2 regions of the Devosia sp. GW821-FHT12F11 genome follow, and region 1 is predicted to be linked to the other one. Evidence: riboswitches for the same ligand, from Rfam matches in the RefSeq annotation. Region 1 holds a riboswitch; the other holds the start of a gene.
The links. Region 1 has a riboswitch for ZMP and ZTP ahead of purH (bifunctional phosphoribosylaminoimidazolecarboxamide formyltransferase/IMP cyclohydrolase). Riboswitches for the same ligand answer to the same signal wherever they lie in the genome.

Region 1 (3,790 bases):
ACTATGCGTCGGCGGTGGGCGGGGTCTATGCGCTTTACCCCTCGAGCCGGCACCTGTCGCCGGCAGTCAAGGCCTTTGTCGAGCTCGCCGCCGAGCGGCTGAGCCGGGCGGCGGCGCGCGAAGACTGCGCGCCGGAGGCTTTGGGGGGCGATTAGTGCCGGAAGTGACGCATCCCGGTCATGATCATGGCGATGCCGGCGGCGTCCGCCGCGTCGATCACGGCCTGGTCGTTCATCGAGCCGCCGGGCTGGATCACCGCGGTGGCGCCGGCTTCGACCGCCGCCAGCATGCCATCGGGGAACGGGAAGAAGGCGTCGGAGGCCACCACCGAGTTGGCGGTCAGGGCGCCCTCGATGCCGGCGGCTTCGGCGGCGTCGATGGCCTTGCGGTGCGCCACGCGGCTTGAATCGAGCCGGCTCATCTGGCCGGCGCCGATGCCGACGGTGGCGCCGTCCCTGACATAGATGATGGCGTTCGACTTGACGTGCTTGGCGACCTTCATGGCGATCTTCAGGTCGCGCAGCTCGGCCTCGGTCGGTTGCTTCTTGGTCACCACCTTGAACTCGGTGTCGTCGACATTGCGGTCGTCGCGACCCTGCACCAACAGGCCACCGGCCAGCGATTTCACCGTCAGGCCGCCGGCCTTGGGGTCGGCAAGCGCGCCGGTGAGCAGCAGGCGGAGGTTCTTCTTCGCCGCGATGATGCGGATCGCTTCCTCGGTGGCGTCGGGCGCGACGATCACCTCGGTGAACACCTTGACGATCTCGGTGGCGGTCGGCCCGTCGATGATCTGGTTCAGCGCCACGATGCCGCCGAAGGCGCTGACAGGGTCGGTGCGGTGGGCCAGTTGGTAAGCCTCGATCAGCGTCTTGCCGATGGCGAAACCGCAGGGGTTGGCGTGCTTGATGATGGCGACGGCCGGCACTGCCGGGTCGAATTCCGACACTAGTTCGAAGGCCGCGTCGGTGTCGTTGAGGTTGTTGTAGCTCAGCGCCTTGCCCTGCACCTGGCGGGCGGTGGCGACGCCGGGGCGCTGCTCGCCGGTGGTGTAGAAGGCGGCCCACTGGTGCGGGTTCTCGCCGTAGCGCATCACTTCCTTGAGCCGGCCGGCGAACGAGCGGTAGGGCATCTCGGCATAGTCGAGGGTTCTGGCGAACCAGCTCGAGATCACCGAGTCATAAGCGGCGGTGCGGGCATAGGCCTTGGCGGCGAGGCGCTGGCGCAGCTCGTAGGGCACGCCGCCCGAGGTGCGGATGTGCTCGAGCACCGTGTCATAGTCGGCGGGGTCGACGATAACAGTGACATAGGCGTGGTTCTTGGCCGCCGAGCGGATCATCGCCGGGCCGCCGATATCGATGTTCTCGATGGTCTCGTCGTAGGAGGCGCCCTTGGCGATGGTTTCCTCGAACGGGTAGAGGTTCACCACCACGAGGTCGATGGCGCCGATCTGGTGCTCGTCCATCGAAGCCCTATGGGTGGGGTTATCGCGCACCGCGAGCAACCCGCCATGCACCTTGGGGTGCAGCGTCTTCACCCGGCCATCCATCATTTCGGGGAAGCCGGTGAGATCGGAGATGTCCCGCACGGCTGCACCCGTCGACGCGATCAGCTTGGAGGTGCCGCCGGTCGAGACCAGATCGACACCCAGCCCGGCCAGCGCCTTGGCGAAATCGGCCATCCCGGTCTTGTCGAAGACACTGAGGAGGGCGCGCTTGATGGGAACTATGGCGTTGGACATGGGGGCTCCGTCACGGTTGAAGGGGGGCCCAGGCGAGCGGCAGCTGTCGTTCGCGTTCCCCGATGGTGGCCCATCTCTTCTCGCCAGTCGCGCGAACGCGGGCCTTATTGCAGAAACAGCTGACGTTGGGAAGGTATTCGGGAAAGGTACTCGGTCAGTTCTCTTCGAGGGTAAAAATCCAGCTCACTTCGCTGGCATCGGAGACGAGCGTATCGAGCACCAGTTGCTTGGTGCGGTGGAAGCCGAAATAGGCGGATTGCCGGACGCTGTCCTCGATCCGCATCTCGGCGCCTTCCCAGAGGAAGGTCCAGACTGCACCGGAGTTGAGACGCAGGCGGATCAGGTCGTCGGTCAGTTGCACCTCGGTCTGGTGGGCGAGGTGGAAGCGGATGGCGGCGGCGCCGGAGACCCGGCTGCGATGGCGCACGAAACGATCCTGCCCGACCAGGGTCTTGCCCTCGGCGAGCAGCGTCAGGTGGCGCTCGAGCGTCACGCCGAAGCGTTCGGCATAACCGTGCGAGGTGATGATCAGCGTGTCGTCGGCGCTGCGGGCCTCGATCTCGCTGGGGCGGCCGAGCTGGATCAGGCGCCCGGCCAACGGACCGGACGGCGCGATCGCCGCGGCCGACTGGGCGTTGATGGTGGGCGCCGAATGGGCGATGCCCTGGCGGAACAGCAGCGCGTCGTCATAGTCGGATGGCGCCGGGCCGCAATTGCAGACCACGAGGTCGCGACCGTGGCTGAACTCGAAGGCCATGGCGCTGGCATGGGCGTGGGCGGTGAACTCGGGATCGGCGACGAGGCCCGAATCCGCGACGACGATGGAGCGGCCGGCGATCAGCCGGCCATAACCGCCGGCGGTGCCGGTCTGGCGGGCGCGGGCGGCGCTCTGCGCCTGGATGGCGACGATCAGGTCGTGCGGCATCTGGCCGGTGCCGTTGAAATAGGCGGGTTCGCCCGTGCCGAGCGAGATGGCGTCGAGCGCCCGGTGCATGCTCTCGGTCAGCTCTTCGAGGTCGCGCGAAGCCTGCTCGTGGTCGCGGCGCAGCGCCAGCTTGATGGTGATGAGCTCGATCAGCAGCTGGATCTGGATCTTGGCCGAGCGGGTGCGGTGCAACCCGTCCTCGTCGATCTGGGTGTCGACGAGGTTCAGCACGTGCCGCACCCGCCCCTCGACTTCGGAATTGGGCCGGTCGGAGCAGAGCGCCACGCCGACCAGGGCGATGGCGACGAGCAGCGCATCCACCGGGTCGGTGGCGAGCAGCGCCCGAATCTTCAGCGACGAGATCTGCGTGGAAAGCGAGCGGGCGATCTGCTGGGTCTGCTCGAGCGAGGCGCCCTCGACGAGGAGGTTGTAGTGCCGCAGCCAGTTGAGCACGCGGCGGGCGGTGAGCGCCGGACTCCAGCTGTCGCGGTTGAAATGGCCCTCGCGCCCGATCCAGTCGAGCGTCATGGTGCGGGCGAAGCGGCGCTCCTCGTCGGTGCGAGCATCGCGGAAATGGCGGAGCCAGGCGAAGGCCTGCAGGTCGTCCTGCCAGTCATCGTGGTCGACCTCGAGCGAAAACGGCGAGACACCGTGCGTGTCGACGAGCTTGCTCGCCAGCAGGTAGCGGCCCTGCATCATCTCGAGGATGGTTTCGCGATCGGTGGGGCGAAACTCGGCGAGCGCCCCGATCAGGTCGTCATTGCTCGGGCCGGTCCAGGTCCAGCGGATCAGCGGATTGGTGACGATGTGATCGGCCGCGGACAGCATGGTGCGGCGTGCGAGGAAACGCAGCGAATGTGCCAAGTCTACGTCCTCACATACGTTTGGCCGGCGGGCTCTGATAGGCCCGCGCGGACGACTTGCCAAGGGCCAGCCAAATTATCCGAAGCAGGATTGCGTTTCGTTGAATCGCACTTCTGCTCCGGGTCTTTATCTGGTCGCGAGATCGAACCGGAAAAGTCTGCAACTTTTCCTGATCTCGCTCTAGCCACGCCTGAAGCGTGCAACGAAGAACCCATCGAGAGTGCCGCCCTTATCCCCAGGAACCAGCATGCCGGGATGGGTGC
Region 2 (3,790 bases), on a different contig from region 1:
CCTTGTCCTCGCGCTCCCAGCGGGCGCGCAGACGGAACGAGCCGCGGCCGGTCTCGTAGGAATTGAGGATCGAGGCCTGGCTTTCCACCAGGATGCCGCCGGTCGGAAAATCCGGACCGGGGATGTAGCGCATCAGATCGGCGGTGGTGGTGCTGTCGCGCCCGTTGTTGATCAGGTGCAGCGCCGCGTCGCAGATCTCATCGACGTTGTGCGGCGGGATCGACGTCGCCATGCCGACGGCGATGCCAGTCGAGCCGTTGGCTAACAGGTTCGGGAAGTTGGCGGGCAGCACCGAGGGTTCCTCGGTGGCGCCGTCATAAGTCGGCTTGAAGTCGACCGCGTTCTCGCCGAGGCCCTCGAGCAGCCGCGAGGCCACCTCGGTCATGCGCGCTTCGGTGTAGCGGTAGGCCGCCGCCCCATCGCCGTCGATATTGCCGAAGTTCCCCTGGCCGTCGACCAGCGGGTAGCGCATGGCAAAATCCTGCGCCAGGCGGACCATGGCGTCATAGATCGACTGGTCGCCGTGCGGGTGGAAGCTACCGATCACGTCGCCGACCACCTTGGCCGACTTCTTGTAGGCGCCGCCGGGATCGAGGCGCAGCAGCCGCATGGCATGGAGAATCCGGCGATGCACCGGCTTCAGGCCGTCGCGGGCATCGGGCAGGGCGCGCTGGGTGATGGTGGAGAGGGCGTAGGAGAGGTAGCGCTCCTCGAGCGCCTCGCGGAGATCCACGACCCGCTTGTTCTCGCCATCGGGCGGGAGGGTATCGGGATCGTCGCTCATCGGGTGGTCTCAGTCATGCGAATCATTTTCGCACTATAGCGATTGGGGCCTCGAACCGGGCGTGCAGCAAGGCCGCATCCCCGAAGTTTAGCGGTTCGTCGCAGCCGGCCTGACGTGGGAGCAAAACCCGAGAAGCGCCGCAACGGGTTGCGCCGGCAACGGCTTGCGCTACGATCACCACATGCTTCGCCTCATCCTTGTTCGCCATGCCAAATCCGCCTGGGACGATCCGGGGCTGACCGATTTCGACCGACCGTTGGCGCTGCGTGGTATCGCGGCGGCGGCATGGATCGGCGACACCCTGACCAAGCACGGCTGGTTGCCCGACCGCATCGTCTGCTCCACCTCACGCCGCACGCGCGAAACGCTGGAACTTGCAATGGCCCGCCTGCCGGCCAACGGTCCCAGACCTGACGTGGTCTGGAGCGATGCCGTCTACGACCGGCGCGACCATGACTATCTGGGCCTGATCGCAGAGCAGGGGGGCGACACAAAAGTGCTGATGCTGGTGGGGCACAACAGCGCCACCGAGAACACAGCGCTGGCACTGAGCGCTGGCGGTGAGGCCTTGGGGAATTTTCCGACTGCAGGCATCGCTGTGATCGACTGTGAGGTCTCTGACTGGATGGAGCTGGCGCCTCGCTGCGGGCGCCTGCTGCATTTTCTGCGGCCGCCGAAGGGGTAGCCCGGGACGGGGCGCCGCAAGGGGCGCCCCGATGCTGCAATCAGAGATTGCAGCGATGGTAGCGGCCATCATAGCCAAGGAACATGTCGGTCTCGGCGTTGTACGAGCGATAGCGCGCCTCGCAGGCTGCGACATGACCATCGAAGCCGTCATAGCGGTCGACGTTGCGGTTCATGCTGCCGACGATTGCGGCGCCCACGGCAAAGCCGAAGATGCCGGCGGCGACGCCGCCGAGGTTCGGCTGGTTCCAGCGATACCAGTTGCGGTACTCGTTGGTGCCCCACCGATTGTGATTGCGGCGCCAGTCATCGCAACCGCGCCAGTTCGGGTGATCGAGGCAGCGCTCCGAAACGTAGCGCTGCTGCTGGCCGATACTGATATTGACGGAAGCCGCGCTGGCAGGGGCGGGGATCATCATGATGCCGGCAAGACCGGTACCGATAATCGCGGAGGCGAGCTTTTTCATGTGAGACTCCTGGTCTTCTTGTTATCGACGCTTGCCCTGACAACGTGCAGCGACACGCATAGTTGCTGCGGAGGCAGGGGGCAGGGGCTTTCATCGGCCGGCCAGTTCTGCGATAACGGGGCGTTCGCGCGACTGGCGAGATCAGATGGGGCACCATCGGGGAACGCGAACGAGCAGCTGCCGCTCGCCTGGGCACCCAACCGAAACCCCATGGGAGCCCGCATGAACCGGACCATCCAAAGATATTGCCAGGCTGTCGTCAGCTTGGAATCGCTTGGGCCAGCGTGCTACACGCACGCCAACCGAAACCCCAATCCTTCTGCCCCGGGAGACGCCAAATGAGCGCCGCCACGTCCCTTCCGCTCTTTCCCCGCTTCTTCACCAACACGCTGGCCGAGACCGATCCTGAGATCGCCGAGGCCATCAAGCTGGAACTCGGTCGGCAGCAGCACGAGATCGAACTGATCGCGTCCGAGAACATCGTGTCCAAGGCCGTGCTCGAGGCCCAGGGCTCGATCATGACCAACAAGTACGCCGAGGGTTACCCGGGCAAGCGCTATTACGGCGGCTGCCAGTACGTCGACATCGCCGAGAACCTCGCGATCGAGCGTGCCAAGGAGCTGTTCGGCGCCAACTTCGCCAACGTCCAGCCGAACTCCGGCTCACAGATGAACCAGGCGGTGTTCCTGGCGCTGCTCGAGCCCGGCGACACCTTCATGGGCCTCGACCTGAACTCGGGCGGTCACCTGACGCACGGCTCGCCCGTCAATATGAGCGGCAAGTGGTTCAAGGTCGTCTCCTATGGCGTGCGCCAGGACGATCACCTGCTCGACATGGATGAAGTCGCCCGTCTCGCCCGCGAGCACAAGCCCAAGCTGATCCTCGCGGGCGGCACCGCCTATTCCCGCGTGTGGGATTGGGCCCGCTTCCGCGAGATCGCCGATGAAGTCGGCGCCTTCCTGATGGTCGACATGGCGCACATCGCTGGGCTCGTCGCCGGCGGCGTGCACCCCTCGCCGGTGCCGCACGCACACGTCACGACCACCACCACGCACAAGTCGCTCCGCGGCCCGCGCGGCGGCATGATCCTTTGCAACGACGAGGCGATCGCCAAGAAGATCAACTCGGCGGTGTTCCCGGGCCTGCAGGGCGGGCCGCTGATGCACGTCATCGCGGCCAAGGCGGTGGCCTTCAAGGAGGCGCTGCAGCCCGAGTTCAAGGCCTACGCCCGCCAGGTGGTGGCCAATGCCCGCACCCTCGCGGCGACGCTGATCGAGAACGGTCTCGACGTGGTTTCCGGCGGCACCGACAACCACCTGATGCTGGTGGACCTGCGCAAGAAGAACGCCACCGGCAAGCGGGCGGAAGCCGGCCTCGGTCGCGCCTACATCACCTGCAACAAGAACGGCATCCCGTTCGACCCGGAGAAGCCGTTCGTCACCTCGGGCATCCGTCTGGGCACCCCGGCGGCAACCAGCCGTGGCTTCGGCGAGGCCGAGTTCCGCGAGATCGGCAAGCTGATCGTCGAGGTGCTGGATGGCCTGCGTGAAGCCAACTCCGACGAAGGCAATGCCGCCGTCGAAGCGGCGGTGCGCGACAAGGTCATGGCGTTGACCTCGCGCTTCCCGATCTACGCCGACTGAGCATAGCTTCGCTTTCGCGGAGCATCCCTGGAGCCTACCGATGCGCTGCCCCTATTGCGGAAACGACGACACGCAGGTCAAGGACAGCCGGCCGACCGAGGACTCCAACGCCATCCGTCGCCGCAGGATCTGTAATGCCTGCGGCGGCCGTTTCACCACCTTCGAGCGCGTGCAGCTGCGCGAGCTGCTGGTGGTCAAGAAATCCGGCCGCA

Region 2: it holds a riboswitch for ZMP and ZTP, as region 1 does, so the genes downstream of both, glyA (serine hydroxymethyltransferase) here and purH (bifunctional phosphoribosylaminoimidazolecarboxamide formyltransferase/IMP cyclohydrolase) in region 1, are expected to answer to the same signal.

Annotation. Positions count from the first base shown of each region.
Region 1 covers NZ_JBXAPX010000001.1:116,518-120,307, reverse strand. Annotated here, with positions in the region: gene AC1ROK_RS00650 (LysR substrate-binding domain-containing protein) at 1-155, shown strand, start outside; gene purH (bifunctional phosphoribosylaminoimidazolecarboxamide formyltransferase/IMP cyclohydrolase) at 152-1,738, opposite strand; ZMP/ZTP riboswitch at 1,758-1,839, opposite strand; gene AC1ROK_RS00640 (heparinase II/III family protein) at 1,893-3,527, opposite strand; gene AC1ROK_RS00635 (RsmB/NOP family class I SAM-dependent RNA methyltransferase) at 3,708-3,790, opposite strand, start outside.
Region 2 covers NZ_JBXAPX010000003.1:437,240-441,029, reverse strand. Annotated here, with positions in the region: gene parC (DNA topoisomerase IV subunit A) at 1-784, opposite strand, end outside; gene AC1ROK_RS12195 (SixA phosphatase family protein) at 966-1,469, shown strand; gene AC1ROK_RS12190 (BA14K family protein) at 1,510-1,935, opposite strand; ZMP/ZTP riboswitch at 2,054-2,136, shown strand; gene glyA (serine hydroxymethyltransferase) at 2,274-3,578, shown strand; gene nrdR (transcriptional regulator NrdR) at 3,619-3,790, shown strand, end outside.